Regions from separate parts of the Blastococcus colisei genome, predicted to be linked through region 1. Evidence: riboswitches for the same ligand, from Rfam matches in the RefSeq annotation. Region 1 holds a riboswitch; each other region holds the start of a gene.

Region 1 (9,688 bases):
GCGACGGCCGCGCTGACGCAGGCCCGTGCGCGTGCCGACGCGGTCGCCGGGAAGGTGGCCGAGCTCGAGGCCGCCGCCGACGCGGTCACCGACGAGCTGGACGAGGCCCTCGGCGTCGTCGACCGCCAGCTCGCCCAGCTGCAGCAGGAGCAGCTCGACGTCAACGACCGGACGGCAGCCAACTGGCGGGCCTACGTCGAGCAGCTGACCGCAGCCGGCATCACCCCTCCGCCCGCGGCTGCCCTCCTGGACCCGCCCGCAGGGCTGCCGGCCGGCCTGGTGCCGGTCGGGGCCGTCGACGGTGGTGCCCAGCGCGGCGCGGCCCAGCTGCCCCGGCAGCCCACGTCCCTGCTGGTCCTGCCGGCCGAGACGCTGGGCGCCGTCACCGCGGCGATGGGCGCACTCGGGCGTCCCTACGCCCCTGGAACCGCCGGGCCCGACTCGTGGGACTGCGGATCGCTCGTGCAGTCGGTCTACGGGTCGGCGGGTATCCAGCTGCCCGGCACCCAGGCCGATCTCTTCGCCGCCACCACGCCGGTCGCCCCGGCCGACGTCCTCCCGGGCGACCTGGTCTTCCTGGGCTCCGCCGAGTCGGGACTCGGCCACGTCGGGATCGCGCTGGACCCGAGGACCATGCTGGCCGCCGACGCGCGGGCCGGTGCTGTCGTGGTCCGCACGCTGCCTGCAGACCAGGTCCTCGGCATCGGGCGCCCGGGTCTGGGGCAGCGGGCGCCGGTCGCCGCCCCCGGTCCCACCGGCGGAGCGCTGCGCGTGGAGTGCGGGAACACCGTCTACCCGCCCAGCTACGACGGCACGCGCTCCTGGGGCGGCTATCCCAACGGCCTCATCCCGCCGAGCGCCATGTGCCCGATCGGCGCGGGTGCCCACACACTGCGCTGTGACGCCGCGGCGGCCTACCGGGCGTTGTCGGCCGCGTACGCCGGTGCGTTCGGGACGCCGATCTGCATCACCGACTCCTACCGCACCTATGCCGGCCAGGTGCGCCTCTACGGACAGAAGCCGGCCCTGGCGGCGGTCCCGGGCACCAGCAACCACGGTTGGGGCCTGGCGGTGGACCTCTGCGGCGGGATCGACCGGTTCGGCACGCCGCAGTACGCCTGGATGAAGGCCAACGCCGGCCGGTTCGGCTTCCTCCACCCCGACTGGGCCGAGCCCGGCAACGGGCGCGAGGAGCCCTGGCACTGGGAGTTCGCCGGCACCTGAGTCCCCGGCCGCGCTGGATCCGGCGGAATTGTCGGTGGCCGCTCCTACCGTGCGGATGACTCACGGAGGAGAAAACCATGCTGATCGATTGCGACACCTGCACCGCGCGCCCGACGGGCTGCGCCGACTGCGTCGTCACCGTCCTGCTCGGGGCGCCCCCGGGCTGGCAGAGCAGCGACCCGGTCGTCATCCCGCTCGACGGGCGTCGCGGTGCGGGCACCGACACGGCTGTGGGGGGCATCGCGGCCGAGGACGTCGTCGTACCCCCGGCCGGGGTCGTCGTGGAGTTCGACGACGTCGAGCGCCGGGCCGTCCGTGCCCTCGCCGAGGTCGGTCTGGTGCCGCCGCTGCGTCATCGGGACCCCTCGGGAGAGGCTCGGGACGGCGACTGGAGGACGGGCTGAGGGCGTGTGGACGGAACGGTCCGGTCCATGTCACATCGAGTGCTCGTGCGGCTCTGGCCTGCACTGACAGGCCGGGATGGGGCGCTCGTCACAGGCGTCACAAGATCTTCCGTTTGTCACATGATCGTCACGGTCGTAGGGTCGCCGGGTCCGACCGAGTGGTCGTCACCCGCAGAGGGGTGACCTCGGACGGGCACCGCCTAATCGCCTGACGGCGCCTGCACAGGTGTCGGACGGCGAGCCGGGGACCCACCGCAGTCCTGGGGTGAGTTCTCCTGCTGGGCCGGTTCGCCGGTGCGCAGGAGATAGGGCCAGTCTTCCCAGCCCGAACCCGTCAGCTAACTCGGTAGGCGGTAGTCGAGGAAGAAACGGAGAGCCGCCGCTCGTGGCGACCCCACACGCCGTACTGCCGCACGCCCTTGATCAGTCCGCCACCGTTCGTCCGTCCGCTCCTGGACACGTCGGATGGCTCCGGTCCGGTCTCCTCCTCGGAGTGACCGCGGCCCTGACCTTCACCGTCCTCCCGGGCACCGCGACTGCCGACCCGCGGGACATCACCACCGCTGGGCAGGCCGCTCAGGCCGTCGCCGACGCCGAGCACGAGCTCGAGGTGGTCACCGAGGAACTCAACGAGGCCAAGGTCCAGCTCGAGGCACAGCACGCTGCCGTCGCCAGCGCCGAGCAGGCCGCGGCCGACGCGCAGGCGCAGCTGGACTCCCTCGACGGCCAGGTGCGCCAGCTGGCCCGCTCCGCCTACACCAGCGAGGGCTTCTCCCCGCTGGACGTGCTGCTGACCAGCGACTCGGCCGAGGAGCTGGTGCACCAGCTCGGCACCCTCGATGCCATCGCCGGGCACACCAACCAGCAGCTCGCCGAGGTCGCCGAGGCCGCCGCCGCGGCCGAGCAGGCACAGACCGCCGCGGACGAGGCCACGGCGGAGGCGCAGCGCGCCGTCGACGAGATCGCCGCCCAGCAGGAGGACCTCGAGGCGCAGATCGCCGACTTCCAGCGCCAGTACGCGGCGCTGAGCGCTCCCCAGCAGGAGGAGGTCGCCCGGGCGCACGGTGGCACGGAGGCGCAGCCCGCTCCCAGCGGCGTCGTGGCCCCGAGCGGCGCGGCTCAGGTCGCAGTGGACACGGCGCTCGCCCAGGTCGGCGACGCCTACGTCTGGGGCGCCGGCGGTCCGAACGCGTTCGACTGCTCAGGTCTCACGCAGTACGCCTACTCCGCTGCGGGGGTGAGCCTGCCGCACTCCAGCAGGAGCCAGTCGCAGATGGGCTCCCCGGTGTCCGTCGGTGATCTCCAGCCGGGCGACCTGCTCTTCTACTACGAGCCGACCAGCCACGTGGCGATGTACGTCGGCGGCGGGAAGATGGTCCACGCCTCGACCTCCAGCAAGCCGGTCATGGTGGTGGACTTTAACTCGATGAGCGGCTTCACGCACGCGCGCCGCATCGGCTGACGACCTCGCACCCCACGGCCAGGGCCGGTGACCTCCGCGTGGGGTCGCCGGCCCTCGTCGTCCGGGGATGCCGGGATCCCCGCATAGGATCGGTCGAGTGAGCCGGGTGGGTCGGGAAGGTGCTCGCGCCGCGCTGGCCACCGCGGTGATCCTCGGCATCGCGCTCGCCGCCGTCATCGTCGTTACCACGCCCTGGACGCCGTTGCCCGAACCGGTGGGCGGGCACAGTCCGGTCGACCCCACCGCCGGCCTCTCGCCGGAGCAGGTGGACCGCGCCGAGGCGTTCGCGGCGGCGCTCCGTCCTGCCTCCGTGGCCTCGCTGCTGCTCGGCCTGGCCGTCTCGGCGCTGCTCGGCCTCACCCGGGCCGGCGGCCGGCTGGTGCGGGCGGTCACCGCACCGCTCGGTGGGGGATGGGTCTGGCAGGTGCTGCTCGGCGTCCTCGCGCTCGCCGTCGTGGGGCGGCTGGTCACCCTGCCCCTCTCGGCCTACGGGGAGGTGGTGCGGCAGCGCTACGGGCTGTCCACGCGGAGCTGGGGGCTCTGGCTGCGCGATGTCGGCGTCTCCACGGCGATCGACGCCGGCCTGACCGCCGTGAGCGTGCTCGTGCTGGTGCTGCTGGCCCGACGGCTGCCGAGGACCTGGTGGGCGTGGGCGGGGGCCGGGGCCGCCGCGCTGGTGGTCGTCGGCTCGTTCCTCTGGCCGGTCCTGATGGAGCCGGCCTTCAACCGGTTCGAGCCGCTGGCGGCCGGTCAGTTGCGCAGCGACCTGCTCGAGCTGGCCGAGGAGAACGGGACGCCGGTCGAGGACGTGCTGGTGTCGGACGCCTCCCGGCGTACGACGGCACTGAACGCCTACGTCTCCGGGTTCGGCTCCACCCGCCGGATCGTCCTCTACGACACCGTGCTGGACCGGTTGCCCGACGACCAGGTCGAGTCGATCGTCGCCCACGAGCTGGGGCACGTGGCCACCGACGACGTCCTCGCCGGGACCCTCATGGGGGCGCTCGGAGCGGGAGCCGGCGTGGCGGCGCTGGGCTGGCTGCTCTCGGCACCGCGGCTGCTCCGGCGGGCAGGCGCCGACGGCCCGGGGGATCCCCGGGTGATCCCGCTGCTGCTCTTCCTCATGGCGGTGGGCACCCTCCTCTCCACGCCGGTGCAGAACGCGGTCTCCCGGCAGGTCGAGTCGCGGGCGGACGTACGTGCTCTCGACCTCACCGGCGATCCGGAAGCCTTCGCCGCCATGCAGCAGGACCTGGCCGGCTCCAACCTCAACGACCCGGATCCGCCGGACGCGTGGCACTGGCTCTTCGGCTCCCACCCGACCGTGGCGCAGCGGCTGGCCATGGCCGCGGACTGGGCCCGACTGGAGCGCCCGTGAGCGGCCCCGGCCGGACCCTCGTCGTCACCAACGACTTCCCGCCCCGCCAGGGCGGCATCCAGACCTTCGTCGCCGAGCTGCTGGCGAGGCGGCCACCGGAGTCGCTCGTGGTGCTCGCCTCCCGGTCGCCCGGATGGGAGGAGTACGACGCCGCGCTGCCGTATCCGGTCGTGCGGCTGCCCACCGGCATGCTGCTGCCCACCCGCCATGCGGGTCGCGCCGCGGTCGAGCTTGCCCGGCGCCACGGGTGCGACACCACCTTCTTCGGCGCCGCCGCACCCCTCGGCCTCATGGCTCCGACGCTGCGCGCGGCCGGCGTGCGGCACCTGGTGGGGGCGACCCACGGGCACGAGACGGGCTGGGTGGCGCTGCCGGGCAGCCGGCAGGTGATGCAGCGGATCGCCTCGGGGCTGGACGTCGTCACCTACATCAGCGACTACACCCGCGACCGGCTGGCTCCCGCCCTGGGCGGGCGCACCCGCCTGGCCCAGCTCTCGCCGGGGGTCGACGTCGAGCGGTTCACACCCGACGCCGACGGGGCCGCCGTCCGGAAGCGCTACGGCCTCGGGTCGGCGCCGGTGGTGGTGTGCGTCTCCCGGCTGGTCGCCCGCAAGGGCCAGGACGTGCTGGTGGCCGGGTGGCCGCGGGTGCTGGTCCGGCGTCCGGACGCCCGGCTGCTCCTCGTGGGGGGCGGGCCGGCCGAGGCCTCGCTCCGTCGGGCCGTGGCCGCACGCGGCCTGACCGGCTCGGTGCTCTTCACCGGTCCGGTCGATCCGGCGGAGCTGCCCGGGCACTACGCCGCCGGCGACGTCTTCGCCATGCCCTGCCGGACCCGGCGCGGGGGCCTGGACGTCGAGGGGCTGGGGATGGTCTTCCTCGAGGCCGCCGCGTGCGCCCGGCCCGTGGTCGCCGGTACCTCCGGGGGCGCCCCCGAGACCGTCCGGGAGGGCGTCACGGGGCACGTGGTGGACCCGCGCTCACCCGCCGCCGTGGCGGACACGCTCGTCCGGCTGCTGGCCGAGCCCGACCGCGCCCGCGCCATGGGTGTCGCCGGGCGCACGTGGGTGGAGGAGCGGTGGTCGTGGAGGAGGATCGCCGCCACCTTCGCCGAGCTCCTCGAGCCCGGCTGCAACCAGGCATAGGAACCAATACCTACGTCAGGGGCCTCCGGATGCGGGTATAGGTTCCTATGCCTGTTGAGTCGCAGTCGTTGCTCAGCGGGCGTAGAGGCCCTCGACCTCGGTGCCGAACTCCTTCATGACGACGGCGCGCTTGAGCTTCAGGCTCGGGGTGAGCATGCCGTTGCCCTCGGTGAAGTCGGTGCCGAGGATCGTGAACTTCTTGATCGCCTCGGCCTGCGAGACGGCCTTGTTGGCCTCCTTCACCGCGGCGTCGATCTCCGCCTTCAGCTCCGGGTCCTCCCGCGCCTGCTCGGCGGTCTGGTCCGCGGGCTTGCCCTTGGACTCCAGCCACTGCGGCAGGGCCTCCTCGTCCAGCGTGATCAGCGCGCCGATGAACGGCCGCTGGTCGCCGACGACGATGCACTGGCTGACCAGGCGGTGCGAGCGCAGCCGGTCCTCGAGCACCGCGGGGGCGACGTTCTTGCCGCCGGCGGTCACCAGGATCTCCTTCTTGCGACCGGTGATCTTCAGGAAGCCGTCGGCGTCGAGCTCGCCGAGGTCGCCGGTGCGGAAGAAGCCGTCGGCGTCGATGGCGTCGGTGGTGGCGTCCTCGTTGCGCCAGTAACCACGCATGACGATGCCGCCGCGGATGAGCACCTCGCCGTCGTCGGCGATGCGGAACTCGACGCCGGGCAGCGGGCGGCCCACGGTGCCGATGCGCAGGGCGTCGTCGTGGTTGACCGAGGCGGCGGCCGTCGTCTCGGTGAGGCCGTAACCCTCGTAGACCGTGACGCCGATGCCCCGGAAGAAGTGGCCCAGCCGCTCGCCCAGGGGGGCGCCACCGGAGATCGCGCCGAGGCACCGACCGCCGAGGGCCGCCCGCAGCTTGCCGTAGACCAGCTTGTCGAACAGCGTGTGCTGGGCCCGGAGCGCGAGCCCCGGCCCGCCGTCGTCCTGCGCCCGCGACCAGTCGATGGCGACCTGGGCGGCCTTGTCGAAGATCGTGCCCTTGCCGTCGCCCTCGGCCTTGGCCTTGGCGCTGTTGTAGACCTTCTCGAACACCCGCGGGACGGCGAGGACGAACGTCGGCTTGAACTCGCCGAGGTCCGCGACCAGGTTCGAGACGTCGGGGGTGTGGCCGATGACCGTGCGGGTCTTGATGGCGCCGACCTGCAGGACGCGGGCGAGCACGTGCGCCAGCGGGATGAACAGCAGCAGGGAGCCCTGCACGTTCATGAACCGGCCGAGCAGGCTCATCCCGTTGCCGATCTCGAACAGGAAGTTGCCGTGGGTGAGCTCGCAGCCCTTGGGGCGGCCGGTGGTGCCGCTGGTGTAGATCAGCGTGGCGAGGCTGTCGGCCGTGAGCGTGGCCCGGCGCGCCTGCAGCTCGCTGTCGGGGACGTCCTCGCCGGCCTGCACCAGCTGGTCGACCGCGCCGTCCTCGATCACGTGGACCGACCGCAGGTCGGGTGTCTGCTCCCGGACGGACTCGACGGCGGCGGCGTGCTCGTCGCGCTCGACGATGACGGCGGTCGCGCCGGAGTCGGACAGGATCCAGGCCACCTGGTCGGGGCTGGAGGTCTCGTAGATCGGGACGACGGCAGCGCCGGCGGTCCAGATGGCGTAGTCGAGGACCGTCCACTCGTAGCGGGTCTTCGCCTGCAGGGCCACCCGGTCACCGGCGGCGACACCCGCGGCGATGAGCCCCTTGGCGACCCCGTCGACCTGGGCGCCGAACTCCTTCCAGGTGACGTCCTGCCACTGACCGTTCCGCCGTGCCCGCAGGCCGACCTCGTCGCCGTGCTCGGCGACGTTGGTGGCGAGCATGTCGGTCAGGGCCTCGTCCGGGCCCACCTCGGTGGTCGCAGGAACGCTGAACTCGCGCACGCCTGGTCCTCTCCTCCCCGCCGTCCGGGGGCACCGTCGCCCCCGGCCCCGGCCAGGGACGTCGCAGGAGAATCTAGCCGGTGATCCCTACTCGTGAGTAGCAGAGTGCTGGACCGCCGGCTCGCCGGACGGCGGGAAACGGCTAGCCTGCTGCCCATGGCCGAGCAGTCCACCCAGTCGATCGTCATCGATGCGCCGGCGGCCGACGTCATGGCCGTCATCGCCGATTTCGGCTCTTACCCCCAGTGGGTCGCCTCCGCCAAGAAGGTCGAGGTCCTCGAGACCGGACCTGACGGCCGGGCGCAGCGGGTGCACTTCGTGCTCGACGCCGGAGCGGTCAAGGACGACTACGTCCTCGACTACACCTGGGACGACGACCGGAAGGTGTCCTGGACCCTCGTCGAGGGCCAGATGCAGAAGCGCCAGGAGGGGTCCTACACGCTCACCGAGACCGACGGCGCCACCGAGGTGACCTACGCGATCACCATCGACCTGTCGATCCCGATGCTCGGGATGATCAAGCGGAAGGCCGAGAAGGTCATCCTGGACACGGCTCTCAAGGAGCTCAAGAAGCGCGTCGAGGGCTGACCCGCGTGCGCACGCTCCTCCTCACCGGCCCGGGCGGGGCCGGCATTTCGACCATGGCCGCGGCTGCGGCGGTGCGCGCCGCCCGATCCGGGCGCCGGACCGTCCTGCTCTCACGGCAGGCGCCCCCGGTTGCGGGACTGGACGTCGAGCCGGGCCTCACCGTGGTCACCGTCGACCCGCAGGCGGCCGTCGAAGGCCTCTGGGCGGGTGCCGCCGACGCGGCCGGCGCCGTGCTGCCGCAGCTGACCCTGCCGCCGGCCACCTCCGTCGTCCCCCTCCCGGGCGCCGCCGACCTCGCCCTGTTCGCCGAGCTCGCCCGCGCCGAGGCCGAGCTCGTCGTCGTCGACGCCGGCCCGATCCAATCGGCACTGGCACTGGTCAACCTGCCCACGACCCTGCGGTGGTGGCTGGAGCAGCTGATGCCGCCGAGCGTGCGCGCCCTCGGTGCCGTCCGGACCGCGGCGGTCGCCTCCGGCGTGGTGCGCCGGGGGCCGGTGGACGCCGCGCTGGCCGCCGTCCCGGTCGTCGAGGCGTTGCTCGCCCGTGACCGGCTGGCCGATCCGACCGGCACCGGCGTGTACCTGGTGGCCGAGCCCCGTACGTCGTCGGCGGCCGGGCTCCGCGCAGTGGCGACGGTCCTGGCGTTGCACGGCCTGGCGGCCGGCGCCGTCCTCAGCCGGGTCCTCCCGCTGGCGGGGGGCGACGAGTGGACGACGGCCCGCGCCGCCGAGCAGGAGGCGGCGCTCGTCGCGCTCGCCGACGTGGCACCGGTGCGGCGCGTTCCCGAACTCCCCGTCGCACCGGAGGGCCCCGACCAGCTGAGCACGCTGCTGGGCGACGGGTTGCCGGAGAGCACCGGGTTCGCCGTGCCCGCGCCCGAGCGGCACGAAGGGGCCTGGCGGCTCAGCCTCCCGCTTCCGTTCGCCGAGCGCGGCGCCGTCACGCTGACCCGGTGGGTCGACGACCTGGTGCTGACCGTCGGCGGGATCCGCCGGTCGGTCCGGCTGGACGCGCTGCTCCGCCGGTGCGAGGTGACCGGCGGCCGGCTCGCCGCCCCCGGTACCGCCGCCGCCCGTCTGGAGGTGGGTTTCCGCCCCGACCCCCAGCTCTGGCCCGCCGATCTCCTCAGTGCCGAGAAAAGGACCCCATGACTCCCGGAACCGACTGGATCGACCAGGCCCAGCGCCTGGTCGAGGCCGTGCGTGACAACCTCGCCTCCCACGAAGCCTCCGTTCCGGACAGGCCTGCACACTCCGCCGACTGCCGGTGGTGCCCGATCTGCCAGGCGGCTGCCGTCGTGCGCGGCGAGCGCCCCGAGGTGAGCGCGGCCCTGGCCGATCTGCTCACCGCGGCCGCGACGGCCCTGCGCACCGTGGCGGCCGCCGGGCAACCGGCGGAGTCGACCGCCGAGACCCCGCAGGAGAGCGAGCCGCCCGCGCCGGTCCAGCAGATCGAGATCGCGTGACGGACCCGGCAACGGCCGGGCCGGCCGCGCTCGGCATCGACATCGGCGGGACCAAGGTGGCCGGAGGAGTCGTCGCCGGCGACGGGACGATCCTCGCCACCGCCCGCCGGGCGACCCCCGGTGCCTCGGTCACCGACACCGAGGACGCGATCGTCGCCG
Region 2 (9,688 bases), 570 kb from region 1:
GTAGCCCGAGCGCGACTCGAGCAGCAGCGAGTCCCCGACCCGCAGCGGCTGACCGGTGAGCGAGTCGGCGAGGAAGACGACCCGCTCCTCGTCGGTGTGCCCGATGACCAGCGCCCGCGGCGTCACGCCGTCGATGGGCTCGAGGAGCTCCTTGAGCATGACGACGTCCCCGGAGCGCTCGAAGTCCCGCGCCTCGACGACGTTCATCGCCTCGTTGAGCATGACCTCCTGGCCGGTGCGCAGGCTCTCGACCTCGACGTTCGGCGAGACCGACACCCGCAGCTTGCGGCCACCGGTGAAGACGTCGACGGTGCCGTCCTCGAACCGCGTCAGGAAGATGCCGTAGCCGGACGGCGGCTGGCCGAGCCGGTCGACCTCCTCCTTGAGCGACACCAGCTGCTCGCGGGCGTCGCGCAGGGTGCCGGCGAGCTTGTCGTTGCGCTCGGAGAGGAACGCCGCACGCCCCTCGGCCTCCGCGATCCGCTCCTCGAGGAGCCGCACCTGCCGGGGGCTGTCGGCCACCTTCCGCCGGAGGAGACCGATCTCTTCCTCGAGGTAGGAGATCTGGCTGAGCAGTGCCGCGACGTCTCGTTCACGCCGCGCTCGAATCTCGTCGGGACCCAGACTCATCGCGCACCTCCACAGGCATCCGAGGGAGCCACGACGCAAATCTATACACGCGCCCGGACAATTCGCCGTGGGCTCGCGGTAGGAGGACCCCGCTGCCCCCACGCCTCGCGAGCTCGGCGCGGACCCCTGCAGCGGGGCCGTTTCAGTGCTTCTGTGCCCGCCGCTGCCGGATGGGCGCCACGGTTCCCTCGGCGAGTCGCCGGGCGGTGACGAGGAACGCCGTGTGCGCGACCATCCGGTGCTCGGGGCGGACGGCGAGGCCGACCGAGTGCCACGGGCGCAGCAGCGACTCCCAGGCATGCGGCTCCGTCCAGACCCCCTGTGCGCGGAGCGCCTCCACGTAGGTCGACAGCTGCGTGGTGGTCGCGACATACCCCACCAGCACTCCCCCGGGCCGCAGCGCCGCGGCCACCGTGGGCAGGACGGCCCACGGCTCCAGCATGTCGAGGACGACGCGGTCGACGGCCTCCTCGGCCGGATGGTCGGCGAGGTCGCCCAACCGCAGCGACCAGTTGGCCGGGACCTCGCCGAAGAAGGCCTCGACGTTGCCGCGGGCGACGTCGGCGAAGTCCTCCCGCCGCTCGTAGCTGGTGAGCGAGCCCCCGGACCCCACGGCACGCAGCAGCGAGCAGCTCAGCGCACCGGAGCCGGCGCCCGCCTCCAGCACCCGCATGCCCGGGCCCACGTCGCCGAAGCCGACGATCTGTGCGGCGTCCTTGGGATAGATCACCTGGGCGCCGCGCGGCATGGAGAGCACGAAATCGGCCAGCAGCGGCCGGAAGGCCAGGTAGCCGGTGTTCGCCGTCGACATCACGACCGAGCCCTCGGGGGCGCCGATCAGGTGGTCGTGCTCGATCGCGCCGCGGTGGGTGTGGAACTGCTTGCCCGGCTCGAGGACGACGGTGTGCAACCGGCCCTTCGGATCGGTCAGCTGCACCCGGTCCCCGGCGACGAATGCGCCGGCAACCGGCTCCCGGGGGGTCGGGGCCGCCGGCTCGGGCTCGGGGGCGACGGCCTCGGCGGCGTCGTGCTGCGTGTCCACGGGCGGCCAGCCTACGGACGGCGTGGATGTGACCCGAGGTACGCATGCGGCGCGGCCGGTCGGAATTGTCGGAGGCCCGACCTAGCCTCGGACCCATGACGGCGATCCTGCACACGGAACCGGCACCCGAGCTCCCCGTGGAGAGCGCTGCCGACGCGACCGCACCCCGCCGTCCCTCCCTGTCGCCGAGCCGGGCGGCCGACTTCAAGACCTGCCCGCTGCTGTACCGCTTCCGCACCATCGACCGGTTGCCCGAGCGCAAGAGCCTGGCCGCCGTCCGCGGCACCCTGGTGCACTCCGTCCTCGAGCGGCTCTACGACCTCCCGCCGGCCGGCCGCACCGTCGCGGCGGCGCAGGAGCTCATCGAGCCGGCCTGGGCCGAGCTGCGGGACGAGCCGGGCATCGCCGAGCTGTTCGCGACGGCGCAGGACGAAGGAGCGGAGACCGACGCGAACGCCCCCGAGTCCGTGGACGCGTGGCTGGCGTCGGCCGGGAAGCTGGTGGAGAAGTACTTCACGCTGGAGGACCCGACCCGCATCCAGCCGGACGGACGCGAGCAGCTCGTCGAGGTGACCTTGCCGGACGGGCTCCTGCTGCGCGGGTTCGTCGACCGGCTCGACGTCGCGCCCAACGGCGCCCTCCGGGTCGTCGACTACAAGACCGGCTCGATGCCCCGCGAGGCCTTCGAGGCCAAGGCGCTGTTCCAGATGAAGTTCTACGCCCTGGTGCTCTGGCGCACTCGTGGCGTGGTGGCCGCCCAGCTCAAGCTGATCTATCTCGGGGACGGCGACACGCTCACCTACGCCCCGGACGAGGCGGAGCTGCTCCGGTTCGAGCGCACCCTGCAGGCCATCTGGGCCGCGATCGGACGCGCGGTGGCGACCGGCGACTTCCGGCCCAACAAGACCCGGCTCTGCGGCTGGTGCGACCACCAGGCGGTCTGTCCCGAGTGGGGTGGCACTCCCCCGCCCTTCCCCGCGGAAGCGGCCGCGGCCGCCGGCTGGCAGACCGTGCTGCCCGTCGTCGAGCGCGCCTGACCGCTCGCCGAGACCGTCACACGGTCGCGCCGTCCAGGGGCTCGCGGATGGCGTCGGCGTGGCCGGCGTGCCAGGCGGTCTGCTCGGCCAGATGGAGGCGCACCCGGTTCAAACCGGGACGTCACCGCGGCGACGACGTCCCACGGGCCGGTCGTCGGCCGCTACCGTCACTGGGCAGAGGCGGTCCCCGGGGAGGCACCGTGCGCGCCTACCGGGCCGATGTCGCCTTCGACGGCGAACGACGACTGCCGGGCGGCGCGCTCGTCCTCGTCGACGACGGCGTCATCGTCGGGGTCGAGTCCGCCTCCTCCCCCACACCCGACGGCTGCCCGGTCACCGACGGCGCGGCGCTGTTGCCCGGCCTCATCGACACGCACGTGCACCTCTGTGGCGACAGCAGCCCGCGGGCGCTGGACCAGTTCGCCGAACTGTCCGCCGACCAGCTGCAGGCGGTCATCACGACCGCGGAGGAGCAGCACCTCCAGGCAGGCGTGACGACCGTGCGCGATCTCGGGGACGACCGGTGGGCTGTCGTCGAACGGTCGCGCACGGGCGACGACGGGCCCACCGTCGTCGCATCCGGGCCTCCGCTCACGGTCCCGGGTGGTCACTGCTGGTCGATGGGGGGCGTCGCGACGGGCCCGGAAGGGCTGCGCGAGGCTGTCCGCGAGCGGGTGGATCGCGGTGCCGGCGTCGTGAAGATCATGACCAGTGGCGGTGTCCTGACACCGGACACCGACGTCCTCGCCTGCCAGTTCAGCCTCGGGGAGATGCGTGCCGTGGTGGACGAGGCCCACGGCCACGGGCTCCCCGTGACAGCCCATGCCCACGGACTCGCGGCGGTGGAACTCGCCGTCGAGTCCGGCGTCGACGGCATCGAGCACTGCAGTTGCCTGACGCACACCGGTGCCCGACTGCCCCCGGCGCTGGCCGAACGACTGGTCGAGGCCGGTACCTACGTCTGCCCGACCGTCGGGCGCGTCCCCGGCGTCGCTCCACCCCCGCACGTACAGGCACGTCTGGCGGCGATCGGGTCGACGTTCGAGGACCACCTCGTGCACGTCGTTGAGCTCGTCAACGCCGGGATCACGTTCCTCGCCGGCACCGACGCCGGGATCGGCCCGTCCAAGAGGCACGGGTTGGTGCCCATGGCGGTCGCCGACCTCGTCGCGTGCGGAGCCCCCGCGACCGAGGCGCTGGCGTCGGCAACCGGCCTGGCGGCCCGGGCGTGCGGCCTGCAGCGGCGCACCGGACGTCTGGCCGTGGGCCTGGAGGCCGATCTACTGCTGGTCGACGGCGACCCACTGATCGACGTGACGGCTCTGCAGCGGCCACGCACGGTGGTGTCGCGGGGCCGCGAGGTGCCGCTGCCCCGCCAGTAGCGGCGGAGCTCCGCTCAGGCGGACGCGTCGGCCATGTCGCCACGGGCCAGGACGTCGGCCAGTCCGGCCACGTCGACGCCGCCGAGGCCGTTCCGCACGGTGAGCCCGGGTGCGCTGGGGATCTCCTGGACGGTCGGGACGCCCAGGACGGCGGCACCTGCGGCGAGACCCGCCGCCACCCCGGACTGCGAGTCCTCGACCACGACGCACCCGGCGGGCTCCACCCCGAGTGCGGCCATCGCCTGCAGGTAGGGCGCCGGGTCGGGCTTGCGCGCCGGCACCTCGTCACCGCAGATGGTAACGTCGAACGGATCACCACCCAGATCGGCACGGATGGTCGTCAGGACGATGTCGGCCAGCCGCCGCGGTGTGGTGGTGACCAGGGCCGACCGCAGACCCGCGGCCCGGACCGCGATGAGCAGCTCGCGCGCACCCGGGCACCAGGAGATGCCGGAGCCAAGGAGCTGCGCCGTCCGGTCCTCGACCCAGCGGGCGTCGGCCAGCAGCTGTTCCTCGGTCCGGGCCAGCCCGAGGTCGGCGTGCAGGATGCTCATCGACCGGCGCATGGTGGAGCCCACCGTGGCCGCCCGGGCGCGCTCGGACATCCTCCCGCCGAGGCTCGCGGCGAGCTCGAACATCGCCTCGCCCCAGTACTGCTCCGTCTCCACCAGCGTGCCGTCCATGTCGAACAGCACGGCTCGCAGCTCACCGACGCCTCGAGCCGCGCGGTTCATCCCCGGTAGTTCACGTGCGGATGGTCCATGTGGTTGGCCGTGGCACTGCCGCGGTTCTCCATCTGCTTCCAGGAGCCACCGGGCGAGCTGAGCATCCGCTGCTGCCAGATGATGTAGTCGACGCCGAGCTCGTCCCAGTGCGCGACGTGGTAGGCGACGATCGCGTCACCGAGGGCCGCGTTCGAGCCGACCATGTAGTCCACCGCCAGCCCGGAGGGGTGGCCTCCCGGATCGGCGGCGCTCGCGCGGGTGCCGCCGAGGGTGATGCTGTCGGCCCCGGGGACGTTGGACACGACCGCGTTGGCGGCTGCCTGTGCGACGGGCCTGAGGGCGCCCGCACTGTTGCTGATCTTCGCGATGACCGTGGCGGTCACGGACGCCGCCGCGGCAGCCGGCGCGGGCGAGGCGGCGGCTGCCGCCTCCGCTGCCTCGGCCGCCTCCGCCGCCGCGGCCGCCTCCGCTGCAGCGGCCGCCTCAGCGGCGGCAGCGGCCTCGGCTGCGAGGCGTGCCTCCTCCGCCGCCTTCGCCGCGGCAGCGTCGTGCTCGGCCTGCGCCTGGGCCGCGGCGGCCGCGGCCTGCTCCGCGTCGCGCTCGGACCGGCTGGCGGCCAGCTGGCCCAGCAGCTCGGAGTCCTCGGGCGCGGGGGCCTCGATACCGGCCCCGTCGATACCCAGGGCATCGGCGACGACGACGGACGCCGTCTGCGTCTCGGCGGTGGCCGGAGCCGGCTTCCCGGCCACCAGGTCGAAGGCGGCGAGCACGCAGACGGTGGCGATGCCGAGGGAGTAGGCCACGCGGGAGCCCGGCGCTGCCAGGCGGCTCGTGCGGGCGAGGCGGACGGAGTCCGTGCCGGTGACGTCGTCGGTGGGCTGTGCGGTGTTCAGGTTCAGGGGCGCCACAGGGGGGCGTCTCTCCGTTCTTCCTCAGCCGCCTACCGAGTTAGCTGACGGGTTCGGGCCGGAAGTTGCCCTACCTGCAGCGCATGCGCGCAGGATTCACCCCAGAGGAACCATGGGTCCCCGGTCTGCTCGCGGCGCTGGGCCGCGCGCAGTTCGGCGGTGTCCGGCGGGGTCCTCGGTCGAGGAACGGGGCCCGGCAGACAGATAACGAAAGTACTACGAAATGTTTACGACGGCCCGTTGTCCTTGCCACACGGCTGAACCCTTGACGGCGGGCGGCGGGCCCCATCGGCTCCGCCCAGGGGCCCGCCCGAGCTTGCGAGGGATGGGGAGGACGGGGTCCTTCATTCGTCCTCCGTGCGATAGCCGAGGTTCGGGGACAACCACTTCTCCGCCTCGGCGACGGTCCAGCCCTTGCGTCGCGCGTAGTCCTCGACCTGGTCACGACCGACCCGTCCCAGCACGAAGTACCGGGAGTCGGGGTGCGAGAAGTACAACCCGCTCACCGCGGCACCCGGCCACATGGCCATGCTCTCGGTGAGCTGGATGCCGGTGGTGGCCTCGACGTCCAGCAGATCCCAGATCGTCTGCTTCTCCGTGTGCTCCGGGCAGGCCGGGTACCCCGGAGCGGGCCGGATGCCGTGGTACTTCTCGGCGATCAACCCGTCGGCGTCGAGGTGCTCGTCCGGGGCGTAGGCCCAGAACTCCTTGCGCACCCGCTCGTGCAGCCGCTCGGCGAAGGCCTCGGCCAGCCGGTCGGCGAGTGACTCCAGCAGGATCGCGCTGTAGTCGTCATTGGCCTTCTTGAACGCCATGACCCGCTCGACGGAGCCCAGGCCGGCGGTCACCGCGAAGGCCCCGACGTAGTCGCGCAACCCGGTCGCCTTCGGCGCCACGAAATCGGCCAGCGACTTGCGTGACGATCCGTCCCGTCCCTCGGTCTGCTGCCGCAGTTGGTGCAGCGTCGTCAGGACGGCGGAGCGCGACTCGTCGGTGTAGACCTCGATGTCGTCGCCCTCGACCTGGTTGGCCGGGAACAGGCCGAGGGCGCCGTTCGCGGTCAGCCACTTCTCGCCGATGATCTGGTCGAGCATCGCCTGCGCGTCCTCGTAGAGCCGGCGGGCGGCCTCACCGGACACCGGGTTGTGGAGGATGTCGGGGAAGCGGCCCCGCATCTCCCAGGCGTTGAAGAACGGCTGCCAGTCGATGTAGCCGCGCAGCTCTTCGAGCGGATACTCGGTGAACGTCCGGACGAACTGGGTCGCCACGTGGTGGACGTGGTCGCAGGAGGGGCCCGCACAGACGTCCATCGCCTGCTGCAGCAGCATGCGCGGCCGCGGCGGGGAGTAGGTGCTCCAGTCGATTCGTGGGGCCGCGGCCCGGGCGGCGGCGATGGGCAGCATCGTCCGGCTGTCCTGCCGGGCGGCGTGCCGCTCCCGCAGGGCCTCGTACTCGGCCGCCGTCTCGGCCAGCAGCTTCGGGCGCTGCTCGTCGGAGAGCAGGGCCGCGACGACCGGCACCGACCGCGAGGCGTCCTTCACCCAGACGACCGGTCCGTGGTACTTCTGCGCGATCTTGACCGCGGTGTGCGCGCGCGACGTCGTCGCCCCGCCGATGAGCAGCGGGACGTCGAAGCCCTGCCGCTCCATCTCCGAGGCGAGGTTCACCATCTCGTCCAGCGACGGCGTGATCAGCCCGGAGAGGCCGATGACGTCGGCGCCCTCGTGCTTCGCGGCGTCCAGGATCTTCTGTGCCGGCACCATGACGCCGAGGTCGACGACGTCGTAGTTGTTGCACTGGAGGACGACGCCGACGATGTTCTTGCCGATGTCGTGGACGTCGCCCTTCGCCGTCGCCATGACGACCTTGCCGTTGGTGCGTTCGGCGTCGCCGGGCTGCTTCTCCGCCTCGATGAACGGGATCAGGTACGCGACGGCCTTCTTCATGACCCGCGCGGACTTCACCACCTGCGGCAGGAACATCTTCCCGGCGCCGAACAGGTCGCCGACGACGTTCATGCCGTCCATCAGCGGGCCCTCGATCACCTCGATCGGCCGGCCGCCCCGCTCGCTGATGAGGGCGCGCAACTCCTCGGTGTCGTCCTCGACGAACGCGTCGATGCCCTTCACCAGCGCGTGCGTGATCCGCTCCCCCGCCGGCAGCGACCGCCACTCCTCGGTCGCCACCTCCTTGACCGAGCCGTCGCCGGCGAAGTCACCGGCGATCTCCAGCAGGCGTTCGGTGCTGTCCGGACGGCGATTGAGGATCACGTCCTCGATGCGCTCGCGCAGCAGCGCGGGCACCTCGCTGTAGACCTCGAGCTGGCCGGCGTTCACGATCGCCATGTCCAGGCCGGCCTCGATCGCGTGGTACAGGAAGACCGAATGGATGGCCTCGCGCACGGGGTTGTTGCCGCGGAAGGAGAAGGAGACGTTCGAGACGCCGCCGGAGACGAGCGCACCGGGCAGGTTCTGCTTGATCCAGCGGGTGGCCTCGATGAAGTCCAGGCCGTAGTTCGCGTGCTCCTCGATCCCCGTGGCGACGGCGAAGATGTTGGGGTCGAAGATGATGTCCTCGGCCGGGAAGCCGACCTGCTCGATGAGGATGTCGTAGGCGCGCTTGCAGATCTGCGTGCGGCGGACGAGGTTGTCGCCCTGGCCGTCCTCGTCGAAGGCCATGACGACGACCGCCGCGCCGTACTTGCGGCACAGCCGGGCGTGGTGGACGAACTCCTCCTCGCCGTTCTTCAGCGAGATCGAGTTGACGATGGCCTTGCCCTGGACGCACTTGAGCCCGGCCTCGATCACCTCCCACTTCGAGGAGTCGATCATCGTGGGCACGCGGCAGATGTCGGGCTCGGTGGCGATCAGCTTCGCGAAGCGGTCCATCGCCTGGACGCCGTCGATCATCCCCTCGTCCATGTTGATGTCGATGACCTGCGCGCCGGCTTCGACCTGCTGCCTGGCCACCGCCAGCGCCGCCGGGTAGTCGCCGGCCTTGATCAGGTTGCGGAAACGGGCCGATCCGGTGATGTTCGTGCGCTCGCCGACGTTGACGAAGAGGCTGTCCTCGGTGACGGTCACCGGCTCGAGACCGGAGAGCCGGAGGGCGGGCTGCACCTCGACGGGGATCCGCGGCTTCCGGCCCTCGACCACGCCGGCGATCGCCGCGATGTGTGCCGGTGTCGTGCCGCAGCAGCCCCCGACGAGGTTGACGAAGCCGCTGTCGGCGAACTCCGCCAGCACCGCGGCGGTCTCGTCGGGCGACTCGTCGTACTCGCCGAACGCGTTCGGGAGGCCCGCGTTCGGATAGCAGGACACGAACGTGTCGGCGATCCGTGACATCTCGGCGATGTAGGGCCGCATCTCCTTGGCGCCGAGGGCGCAGTTGAGCCCCACCAGCAGCGGGTTCACGTGCCGCACCGAGTGCCAGAAGGCCTCGGTGACCTGCCCCGACAGCGTGCGGCCGGAGGCGTCGGTGATGGTGCCGGAGATCATCACCGGCCAGCGGCGCCCGCGCTCCTCGAAAAGCGTCTCCAGCGCGAAGATCGCCGCCTTGGCGTTGAGCGTGTCGAAGATCGTCTCGATCAGCAGCACGTCGGAGCCGCCGTCGACGAGCCCGTTCGCCTGCTCCAGGTAGGCCTCGACCAGCTCGTCGTAGGTGACGTTGCGGGCGCCCGGGTCGTTGACGTCCGGGGAGATGGACGCCGTCCGGCTGGTCGGCCCGATCGCTCCGACGACGAAGCGCGGCTTGTCCGGGATGCGTTCGGTCATCGCGTCGCACTCCCGGCGGGCCAGCCGGGCGGAGGCGACGTTGAGCTCGTAGGCGAGGTCCTGCATGCCGTAGTCGGACAGCGAGATCGTGGTGGCGTTGAACGTGTTCGTCTCGATGAGGTCCGCGCCGGCATCGAGGTACTCCCGGTGGATCGCGGTGATGATCTCGGGAGCGGTGATGCTCAACAGGT
Region 3 (9,688 bases), 960 kb from region 1:
GAGACGTCATCCGTTCAGCCCACCGAGCGGGCCCGCGAGGACCCGGAACGCGCCGGTTCGGCGTCCGAGAGAAACCTGGCAGGCACAGAGGGTCACAGCAACGATGCACAAAGTCTCGATACGGATTCACCACGCCACATTCGACCCATGCGCATCGATCACCACCCGCGCCACTCTCCGCAGGTCAGACGACCGGCGAGCCACGCATTGGGGACGGTGCCGAGCCGCCCGACGTCTCGCCGGACGCGTGCCGCGCAACACTGGGCGGGCTCCCCCGCTCGCCCGACCCCGAGGAGTTCCCTTGCCGACCGCCGGCCGCCGCAAGGGCACTGCCGCGCTGCTGTGCCTGCTGACCGCGCTGGCGACCGCGTGTTCCTCGGCAGCCCCTGCGCCGAGCCGGTCCGCGGCAGCGCCGCCGAGCACCGCCCCGAGCACCGCCGCCCCCAGCAGCGAGCCGGCGAGCCCCGAGGAGCGGGTCGAGACAGCGCTGGACGGGCTCGACCGGCGTGCGCAGGTGGCCCAGCTGTTCGTGGCCGGCGTCCCGCTCGGCGACCTCGGCCGCGGCGACGCCCTGGCGCAGGCGGGACTGGGCGGGCTCTTCCTGGCCGGTCGGTCCGAGGCCCCGGCGGCGGAGCTCGCCGGCACCGCCGCGCGCTGGCAGTCCCTGTCGCCCGGGCCCGCCCTCTGGGTGGCCGTCGACCAGGAGGGCGGGGCGGTCCAGTCGCTCAAGGGACCGGGTTTCGAGCGGCTGCCCTCCGCCGTGGCCCAGGGCGCCCTGCCGCCGGCCGAGCTGGCCGCCCTCGCCGTGAGCATGGGAACGGCCCTGCACGACGCCGGGGTGAACCTGAACCTGGCGCCCGTCGCCGACGTCGTCCCGGCCGGCACCGAGGCGGCCAACGAGCCCATCGGCTACTACGACCGCCAGTACGGCAACACCGCCGAGACCGTCGCGGCCGCTGTGGGCACGGTCCTCGACGGCCTGGCACAGGCCGGGGTGACCGCGACCCTCAAGCACTTCCCGGGCCTCGGGCTGGTCTCGGACAACACCGACACCACCGCCGACGTGACCGATCCGGTCACCGGCGCCGACGACGCCCAGGTGGCCCTCTTCGGCGACCTGGCCCGCTCCCCCGCCGACCCGTTCGTGATGGTCTCGTCGGCGACCTATCCGAGGATCGACCCGGCCGACCAGGCCGCCTTCTCACCGGTCGTCGTCACCGACCTGCTCCGGGAGCGGCTCGGCTTCGACGGCGTGGTCATCTCCGACGACCTCAGCAACGCCCTCGCCGTCCGCGACCTCCCGCCCGGCGAACGCGCCGTCCGGTTCCTGGCCGCCGGCGGCACCCTGGTGCTCACCGTGGACGGAGCCCTCGTGCCGGAGATGATCGACGCCGTCCTCGACCGCGAGCGCACGGACCCGGCGTTCGCCACGACCGTGGACGCCGCCGTGCGCACCGCCCTCGTCGCCAAGGAGGAGGCGGGCCTCCTGCCCGGCTGATGCAGCCGGGCAGGGCCGTTACCCGGGCTTCAGGGGTGCTGTCGGTGCTTCCGGAGTCCCGCCGGATCCCGGAAGCACGGACAACACCCCTGGAGCGGTCACTTCGAGCAGGTGATCAGTACCAGCCCTTGTTCTGCGAGTGCTCCCACGCGCCGCAGGGGGAGCCGAACCGGTTCTCGATGTAGATGAGTCCGGCGTCGATCTGGCGGTAGCCGTCGGAGGTCTTGGCGATCCCGGTGCCGGCCCACGTCGAGTCGAGGAACTGGGCGATGCCGTAGGCGGTGCTGGTGGGGTTCTGCGCGTTCGGGTTCCAGCCGCTCTCCTTGCCCCAGAGGCTCTCCAGGCAGCTGAACTCGCTCGCGCTGCCGACCTTGCCCATGGCGTAGTCCTTGTAGGAGCCGGCCGGAGCGACGGGCGCGGACGTGCCCTGACCCGGACGCGCTGCCGCGGCGGCGGCCTCGGCGGCGCGAGCCGCCTCCACGCGGGCGGCCTCCTCGGCAGCCACGCGGGCGGCCTCCTCGGCGGCGATCCGGGCGGCCTCTTCGGCGGCGATCCGTGCGGCCTCCTCGGCAGCGAGGCGGTCGGCCTCGGCCTGGTCGGCGGCGGCCTGCACCGCCGCCGCCGCGGCACGCTCGGCGTCGCGCTCGCTGCGGCTGGCGGCGAGCTGCTCCAGCGGAGCGAGGAGCTGGTCCTCGGCCACCGGGGCCGCCTCGGCGTGGAGGCCGAGCTGCTCGGCGACGCTGACCGACTCCATCTGCGCGGCATCGGCGGCCGGTTCCCCGGCGGTGACCACACCGACCAGGACCGCGCCGGCGGCGGCCGTCGCGAGGTACATCGCCGGACGGCGGCCGGCGAGGGGAGGGCGGTGTCCACGACGGGTGGCCCGGGCGTGCGAGGACGTGAGGGTGCGCAGGTTCATGAGGTGCGAGTGCTCCGGATGACAGGGCGGGGCGGACCGGCCGGCGCTCGGGGGCGCAGGCGATCCACCGCTGTGGGTCGAGGGGGCAGCACCGCGGGCTGGGCGCCCAGCGGATCACCGGTCAGCGCGGGACGGTTCCGCCTGACGGTGCGTGTCGACTGCTGCGTGCACGGCGCACCCAGGGGCGCGGCGTGCTGCGGCTCTCCGTTTCTTCGAACTGTTCCGTGGCCGCCTACCGAGTTAGCTGACGGATTCGGGCTCAGAAGGCGCCCTACCCGCCCCGAGCGGAGCTCGGAGCAGGATTCACCCCAGTACTGCGGTGGGTCCCCGGCTCGCCCGCGACTCGGTCTCGGCCTCGGGCGACTCGGCGGCGTCCGGCACGGCCTCCCCGGATGGGGCGGGAACGTTCCGACCGGACCGCGTCACGGTAGCCGTCGTTATCGGGCCGTGACAATCCCGGAGCCGGGATCAGGGGCGTGATGCATCTCGCCTCCGCACCGCCCGCCGGTTCCCGCCGGCGGTAGCGGTCATCGTTCCGTCACACCCGGGGGGTGCATCGGGGCGGCTGTGTGTCACCCCGGTGACGACCCGACTCACCGCCGATCAGCCGTCCGCGGCCGGGGCACGGGAGGTCTGACCGAAGCGCCCGGAATCGGCCGGGCCGGCCAGGAAAGGACACCCACATGCGATCGACCCTCATCCGAACCACCACCACCCGGAAGGCCGCGGCGGCCCTCTTCGCCGCCTCCGCGCTCAGCCTCACGGCGTGCGGCGACACCGCCGGCGGCGAGGCGGGCGCCGACGTGGAGGACGTCGTGGAGGACGACACCATCGCCGAGGACGACGCGGCGGCCGAGGACGACGCGGCGGCCGAGGACGTCGTCGAGCCCTACGACGGCGCCTACGACAGCGACTTCTTCGGGGAGTACGACTCCTACGTCGGCGAGCAGGTCGTCCTCTCCGCCGACGTCAACGAGGTGCTGACCACGAGCGCGTTCACCATCGCCGGGACCGACGACACCGCCGTCGAGGCGTTGCTGGTCGTCGGCGCCACCGAGACGCCCACCGAGTTGACCCCGGAGACCACGGTGGAGGTGAGCGGCACCGTGATGGAGAGCTTCACGGTCACCGACGTCGAGGAGGAGATGGGCGTCGACCTCGAGGACGCGCTCTTCGAGGAGTACGAGGACGAGCGCTACGTCATGGCCGACAGCGTGGAGGTGCTCGAGGAGGTCGACCAGGGCTGACGGGGCGGCGACCGGACGGCGGAGCTCCACGGTGTGGCCACCGGCTCCCGTGGCGGCTCCGCCGGCCGCGCGGCACGACGATGGTCGGCGACCATGCCCTCGGGGGCAGACTGGACGACGTGGCCCGCTCCGTGCTGATCATCGAGGACGACGTCCGCATCCGCCGGGTCGTGCAGATGACCCTGCATCGCGAGGGTCTGGAGGTGGCCGAGGCGGCGTCGGGCGAGGCCGGGCTCCGGCTGCTCGCCGACCGCTCCTTCGACGTCGTCCTCCTGGACCTCATGCTCCCGGGGATGGACGGCTTCGAGGTGTGCCGGGAGATCCGCCGGATGTCCAACACCCCGGTGATCATGGTGACCGCGCGCGCCGACAGTCACGACGTGGTGGCCGGACTCGAGGCCGGCGCCGACGACTACATCACCAAGCCCTTCGTCGCCAAGGAGCTGTCCGCACGCATCCGGGCGCTCTCTCGCCGGACGCGGGGCAGCGAGCCCCGGCCCCGCATCTCCATCGGGGAGGTCGAGATCGCCCCGCAGGACGGCACGGTCACCCGGGCCGGCGTGCCGGTGCAGCTGACCAAGACCGAGTTCAAGCTCCTGGGCGAGCTGGCGGCCGAACGCGGGCGGGTCTTCAGCCGGGAGGAGCTCCTGGAGCGTGTGTGGGGCTACGACTACTTCGGGGATTCCCGGCTGGTGGACGTGCACGTCCGCCGGCTGCGCAAGAAGATCGAGGCCGACCCGGCGGACCCCATGGTGGTGCTGACCGTGCGCGGCATGGGCTACCGCCTCCCCGAGTGAGCACCGCTCGGGCCGGCGCCCGCGCGCCGGTCGACGGGGACGGGGCGCGCGAGGACGGCGGGCCCGGCGGGACCGCGCGCCGGTGGGCGCTCCACGGCCCGCGAACGCTGCGCAGCCGGGCCACGCTGGCCTTCACCGGCGTGGCGGCCGCGCTCACCCTGGTGCTCGTCGTGGGCGTCTGGCTGTCGGTGTCGCAGTACCTGCTCGTCCAGCGCGAGCGGACCACCCTCGGCCAGACCGTCGCCAACGTGACGCAGGTCCAGCGGGGACTGGCCACGTCCGGCTTGTCGACCGCCCAGCTGCTCTCCCAGCTGCCCCGGGAGACGGGGTCCACGTCGCTGCTCGTCGACGACGGCGAGTGGAGCACCACCTCGCTGCGCATCGGCCGCGACGACCTCCCCCGCGAACTCCGGGACGCCGTCCTGGCCGGTGAGCCGTCGCGGCAGCGGATCACCGTCGATGGCGAGGCCATGCTGGCCATCGGCATCCCCCTGGCCGGCCTCGACGACGCCTACTTCGAGGTCTTCCCGCTGCAGGAGCTGGACAACACCTACCGGATCCTCGGACTGGTCCTGGCACTGGCCGCCGTCGCGGTCGTCCCGGTGTCGCTGTTCGTGGGGTGGTGGGCCACCCGACCCACCCTGCGCCCGCTGACCCGCCTCTCCACGGCTGCAGCGGCGATCGCCGCCGGCGATCTCGGCGCCCGCATCGATCCGCGCGACGACCCGGCGCTGGTGCCGATCGCGGAGTCCTTCAACGCCACGGCCGCGGCCCTCGAGCGCCGGGTACGCAGCGATGCCCGATTCGCCGCCGACGTCAGCCACGAGCTCCGCAGCCCGCTCACCACGATGCTCAACGCGATGGCGCTCGTGGAGGCGTACGAGGACCGGCTTCCCGAGGACGGCAGGGAAGGCCTGGCCCTCCTGCGATCGGAGGTGCACCACTTCGAACGGCTGGTCGCCGACCTGTTGGAGATCTCCCGGGCCGACGTCGGCAGCCAGGACCTCTCCCTGGAGGAGGTGCGGCTCGCCGCACTGGTGCAGGAGGCACTGTCGCGGCGCAGCGCCACCGGCAGCGTCCCGCCGGCGCGGCTGACCATCGAAGACGAGGCCTCCGACGCCGTCGTCCTGGCCGACAAGAGGCGCCTGGAACGGGTGATCAGCAACCTGATCGACAACGCCGACAAGCACGGTGGCGGGCTGACCTCGGTGACCGTGGAACGGGGGTGCGACGTCGTGTGCATCACCGTGGACGACGGCGGCCCCGGCGTGCCCGACGAGGAGCGGGCCGTCATCTTCGAACGGTTCGCCCGCGGCAGCCGCAGCACCCGGGCCAGCACCGAGGGCAGCGGCCTGGGCCTGGCCCTCGTGACCCGGCACGTACAGATGATGGGAGGCACGGTCGTGGTGACCGACAACCCGGACGGCGGTGCGCGCTTCGTCGTCCGCCTGCCCGTGGACGGGGTCTCCTGATGCGCCGGGTTCTCGCCGCACTGGTGCTTCTCCTCCTGCTGGTCGGCTGCGGGGTCGACGCACAGGACCGGCCCGAGGGCATCGACATCCCCGAGCCCTCGACCACCGATCCGCCCCCGGCCACGGACGGCGGCAGCCGGGAGGTCACGGTGTTCTTCGTGCGCGGCGCCCGACTGGAACCGGCCGAACGCTCGTCGGCACGGGCGGACGTGACGTCGGTCCTGGAGCTCCTGGTCGCCGGCCCCACCCGGGGAGAGGTCATCGGCGGACTGCGGACGGCGCTGGCGCCCCAGTCCCTCACGCCCGAGCCGTCGGGAACCACCGGTCCGGTCGTCACCATCGCCGTCACGCGTGAGTTCACCGACGTCGCCGGAGGCAACCAGCTCCTCGCCGTCGCGCAGGTGGTGTGGACGGTGACCCAGGTCCCGGGGGTGGATCTCGTCCGCGTCACCTCCGACGGGCAGCCGGTGGAGGTGCCCACCGACGAGGGGCTGACCGACCAACCGGTGGGCCGCAGCGACTACCTGTCCGTCGCCCCGTCCGGGGCGGAACCGCCCACCGCCGCCCCCGCGCCTCCTCCCCCGGTGTCGACCGCGCCATCGTCGACCGACGAGTAGGGAGAGCGAGCCTCCGGAGAGCGGAGCGGCCGTTCCCGATGACGATCCGCTGACATGTGACGACCGGTCGGGTCGGAGCTGCGACGAACGGGCATGGACCACCGGAGGATCCACGGCGGCGGGCCTGGCTCCACCCGCGGGCATGCGTTCCGGGGGGCCGGGTCTGTTCCCTGCCGTTCGGCGCACGATCCCCTCGAGGACCTGGAGGCTGAACGTGGAGCGAACGCGGCGCGCGGAGCTGGCGGCCGCCGTGCCGGCCTGGACGGTCCGTGCCCTGTCGGTCAGTGGCGCGGTGCTCGCCGTCGCCGCCGTGGCGTGGCTGGCCTGCTGGTTCCTCTTCCTGCTCCCGCAGCTGACGTTCACCCTCGCGATCGCGGTGTTCCTCACCGCGCTCACCGCACCGATCACCGGCCGACTCCGCCGTGCCGGACTGCCGGCGGCGCTGTCGGCCCTGGCGGGTGTGCTCTTCCTGTTCGCCGTGCTCATCGGCATCGGCTTCCTCGTCGGCTTCCGAGCCGCCGCGGCGGTGCAGGACCTCACCCGCCCCCTCGCCGCCGGCATCGACCGGATCAGGGTGTGGCTGATCGAGGGGCCGCTCGGGCTGGACGCCCAGCAGGTCGCGCAGGTCCGCAACGAGATCGTCACCTGGATCTACCAGGCCGCCCCCACCCCCGGCGCGGGGGCACGCATGGCGGTGTACGTCCTCGGTGCCCTGATCCTCGTCGCCTTCCTGATGTTCTTCCTGCTCAAGGACGGCGGCCGGATGTGGGACTGGCTGCTCGAGCGCGTGCCCGCGCGCCGCCGGGCACAGATCGACGGAGCGGGGCAGACCGCCTGGGACACCCTGGGCCGCTACGTTCGGGGTGTCGTCGTGGTCGCCCTCATCGACGCGGTGGGCATCGGCATCGCGCTGCTCCTGCTCGGAGTGCCGCTGTGGGTGTCGCTGACGTTGCTCACGTTCGTCGGAGCCTTCGTCCCCCTGTTCGGCGCCACGGTCAGCGGCGCCGTGGCTGTGCTCGTCACGCTGGTCACGAACGGCCTCACCGACGCGGTCATCGTGCTGGTCGTCGTCCTGGTGGTGCAGCAGGTGGAGGGCAACCTGCTGCAGCCGCTGATCATGGGCCGCGCACTCCACCTGCACCCCGCCGCGATCCTCGTGGCGGTGACCGCCGGCGGTCTGCTCTACGGGATCCCGGGAGCCCTGCTGGCGGTCCCGGTCATGGCGATCGCCTACCGAGTCCTGGAGTACCTGCGCACGCACCCCTCGGGGCCGGCGGAAGGCACGGAACCGGGACCGGTCGCAGCCGACCTGCCTGCGCCGCACCCGGCCGGCGCCTCCGCCCCGGCGGAGGCCGTCCCGGCCACCGCGGTGCTCGCCCATGCTCCGGCCGGCACTGCCGGTCCGGTCCCGACACGAGAGACGAACAACCGGTGAAGCGCTGGATCACCCGCATCGCGATCGCTCTGGGCACGACGCTCGTCCTGCTCCTCGTGTACGGGGTGGCCGTGGAGCCACGGTTCATCCTGGACGAAGAGCGGTGGCGGGTGTCCATCCCGTCACTCGGCGAGGAGTGGGCCGGTACCGACGTCGCCGTGCTGTCGGACATGCAGATCGGCATGTGGTGGGCCAACGAGGGCATGGTGGAGAAGGCCATCGGGGAAATCGTGTCCGCCGAGCCGGACGTGGCTCTGCTGGGCGGCGACTTCGTCTACAGCGAGGAGCCGGACATCCCCACCCAGGTCGACCGGGTCATGGAACTTCTCGATCCGCTGGTGGAGTCGGGCATCCCCACGTACGCCGTCCTCGGTAACCACGACTACGCCGTCGGTGCGGCCGACGAGCTCACCACGGCCCTGGAGGACGCCGGGGTGCCGGTCCTGAAGAACACGGCCGTGCCCGTTCCCTCGCCAGAGGGCACCGGGAACGAGCGGCCGCTCTACGTGGTCGGCATCGGGCCCGCCGTACCGGGCGAAGCCGACATCGAGGCCGCCCTCGACGATGTTCCCGACGACGCGCCGCGCGTCGTCCTCGTGCACAACCCGACGACCTTCGACTCCCTCCCGGCCGGCACCGCCCCGCTGACCCTGGCCGGACACACCCACTGCGGCCAGATCGCGCTCCCCGGAACGCCGCGCTGGTCCTACGTCGCGCTCACCGACGAAGAGAAGATCGTCGCCGACGGCTGGGCACCCGCCAGGCACGGTGCCGACGGCAATCGCATGTTCGTCACCTGCGGGATCGGCTTCAGCGTCATCCCCGTGCGCATCAACGCCCCGCCCCAGGTCGCGTTCTTCGAGCTCGTCCCCGGCGAGGGCGGCCTCTGAGCGGAAGCCCTGATCGGCCCCGCGGCGGGGCGGGCGACGACTGGGCCGCCACCCGTCATCCCGCCGCGGGGAGCATGATCGGAAGTCAGCTGCCCTGCTCCTCCTGCACGATCGCGACCCGGTCGGCCGAGATCGCGACGTCCCCCTCGTTCTCGCGAAGCCACCGATCCGGCTCCTCGACCAGCTCGTCGGGCGCGATGCCGAAGTCCTGCTCGAACGTGCTCTCCTCGATCCGGAGGACGGTGCCCGACACCTCGACGACGTCCCCGTCGGCCAGTGCGCCCGTCGGCGTCGCGGAGACCACCGGGACCGACCGCCCGGTCCCGTCCGCCAGCCGGAAGACGCTGCCGATGTCGCTGACGGTCGCACTCCGGATCGTCGCGGTGACGGTGACCTCCTCCCCCAGCGAGCCACTGGGGTCGCTCAGGAACGTGGTGTCCGGACCGTCCCCGGCCTCGGAGGACGGTGCGGCCGGCGAGGTCGTCGTCGCCGGGCCCAGCTGTGCTCCCTCCAGCACGGCGACTCGTTCCTCGAGGGCGGCCACGTCGTCCTCCAGCTCGCGCAGGTCCTCCAGGGTGACGGTCGAGACCTCCCCCTCCGGGGAGTCGCCACAGGCCGCCAGGCCGACGGCCCCCAGCGCGGCCAGCACGACGGCCCCGCCGGTCCTGCGTGCCCGCGCCGCCCGGTCGCCCTGCGGTCGCCCAGTGCCGCTGGGCATGGCGCCTCCTCTCACCGGTGGCGACCGGACGTACGCCGTCCCGTCGGCCTGACGATCGGTGTCTCCTGCCAGGGTTCCCCTCATACGGCGTCGCC

What was found. A riboswitch is a leader RNA that binds a small molecule or an ion and turns the genes downstream of it on or off. The one in region 1 is predicted to bind cyclic di-AMP.
Region 2: another riboswitch for cyclic di-AMP. It lies ahead of FHU33_RS11830 (VldE C-terminal domain-containing protein); the one in region 1 lies ahead of FHU33_RS14550 (C40 family peptidase).
Region 3: another riboswitch for cyclic di-AMP. It lies ahead of FHU33_RS10090 (aggregation-promoting factor C-terminal-like domain-containing protein); the one in region 1 lies ahead of FHU33_RS14550 (C40 family peptidase).

The regions. Positions count from the first base shown of each region.
Region 1 covers NZ_VFQE01000001.1:3,060,099-3,069,786, reverse strand. Annotated here, with positions in the region: gene FHU33_RS14560 (D-alanyl-D-alanine carboxypeptidase family protein) at 1-1,224, shown strand, start outside; gene FHU33_RS14555 (hypothetical protein) at 1,302-1,628, shown strand; cyclic di-AMP (ydaO/yuaA leader) riboswitch at 1,816-1,996, shown strand; gene FHU33_RS14550 (C40 family peptidase) at 2,122-3,090, shown strand; gene FHU33_RS14545 (M48 family metallopeptidase) at 3,188-4,468, shown strand; gene FHU33_RS14540 (glycosyltransferase family 4 protein) at 4,465-5,610, shown strand; gene FHU33_RS14535 (AMP-dependent synthetase/ligase) at 5,683-7,476, opposite strand; gene FHU33_RS14530 (SRPBCC family protein) at 7,633-8,064, shown strand; gene FHU33_RS14525 (ArsA family ATPase) at 8,070-9,215, shown strand; gene FHU33_RS14520 (hypothetical protein) at 9,212-9,529, shown strand; gene FHU33_RS14515 (ROK family glucokinase) at 9,526-9,688, shown strand, end outside.
Region 2 covers NZ_VFQE01000001.1:2,494,462-2,504,149, reverse strand. Annotated here, with positions in the region: gene arc (proteasome ATPase) at 1-630, opposite strand, end outside; gene FHU33_RS11855 (tRNA (adenine-N1)-methyltransferase) at 773-1,672, opposite strand; gene FHU33_RS11850 (RecB family exonuclease) at 1,768-2,709, shown strand; gene FHU33_RS11845 (mycothiol transferase) at 2,726-2,812, opposite strand; gene FHU33_RS11840 (metal-dependent hydrolase family protein) at 2,910-4,091, shown strand; gene FHU33_RS11835 (HAD family hydrolase) at 4,106-4,825, opposite strand; gene FHU33_RS11830 (VldE C-terminal domain-containing protein) at 4,822-5,724, opposite strand; cyclic di-AMP (ydaO/yuaA leader) riboswitch at 5,739-5,893, opposite strand; gene metH (methionine synthase) at 6,069-9,688, opposite strand, start outside.
Region 3 covers NZ_VFQE01000001.1:2,099,623-2,109,310, reverse strand. Annotated here, with positions in the region: gene FHU33_RS10095 (glycoside hydrolase family 3 N-terminal domain-containing protein) at 302-1,498, shown strand; gene FHU33_RS10090 (aggregation-promoting factor C-terminal-like domain-containing protein) at 1,614-2,417, opposite strand; cyclic di-AMP (ydaO/yuaA leader) riboswitch at 2,632-2,776, opposite strand; gene FHU33_RS24940 (hypothetical protein) at 3,101-3,664, shown strand; gene FHU33_RS10080 (response regulator) at 3,784-4,461, shown strand; gene FHU33_RS10075 (sensor histidine kinase) at 4,458-5,933, shown strand; gene FHU33_RS10070 (GerMN domain-containing protein) at 5,933-6,550, shown strand; gene FHU33_RS10065 (AI-2E family transporter) at 6,765-7,985, shown strand; gene FHU33_RS10060 (metallophosphoesterase) at 7,982-8,875, shown strand; gene FHU33_RS10055 (hypothetical protein) at 8,961-9,593, opposite strand; gene FHU33_RS10050 (DUF2391 family protein) at 9,674-9,688, opposite strand, start outside.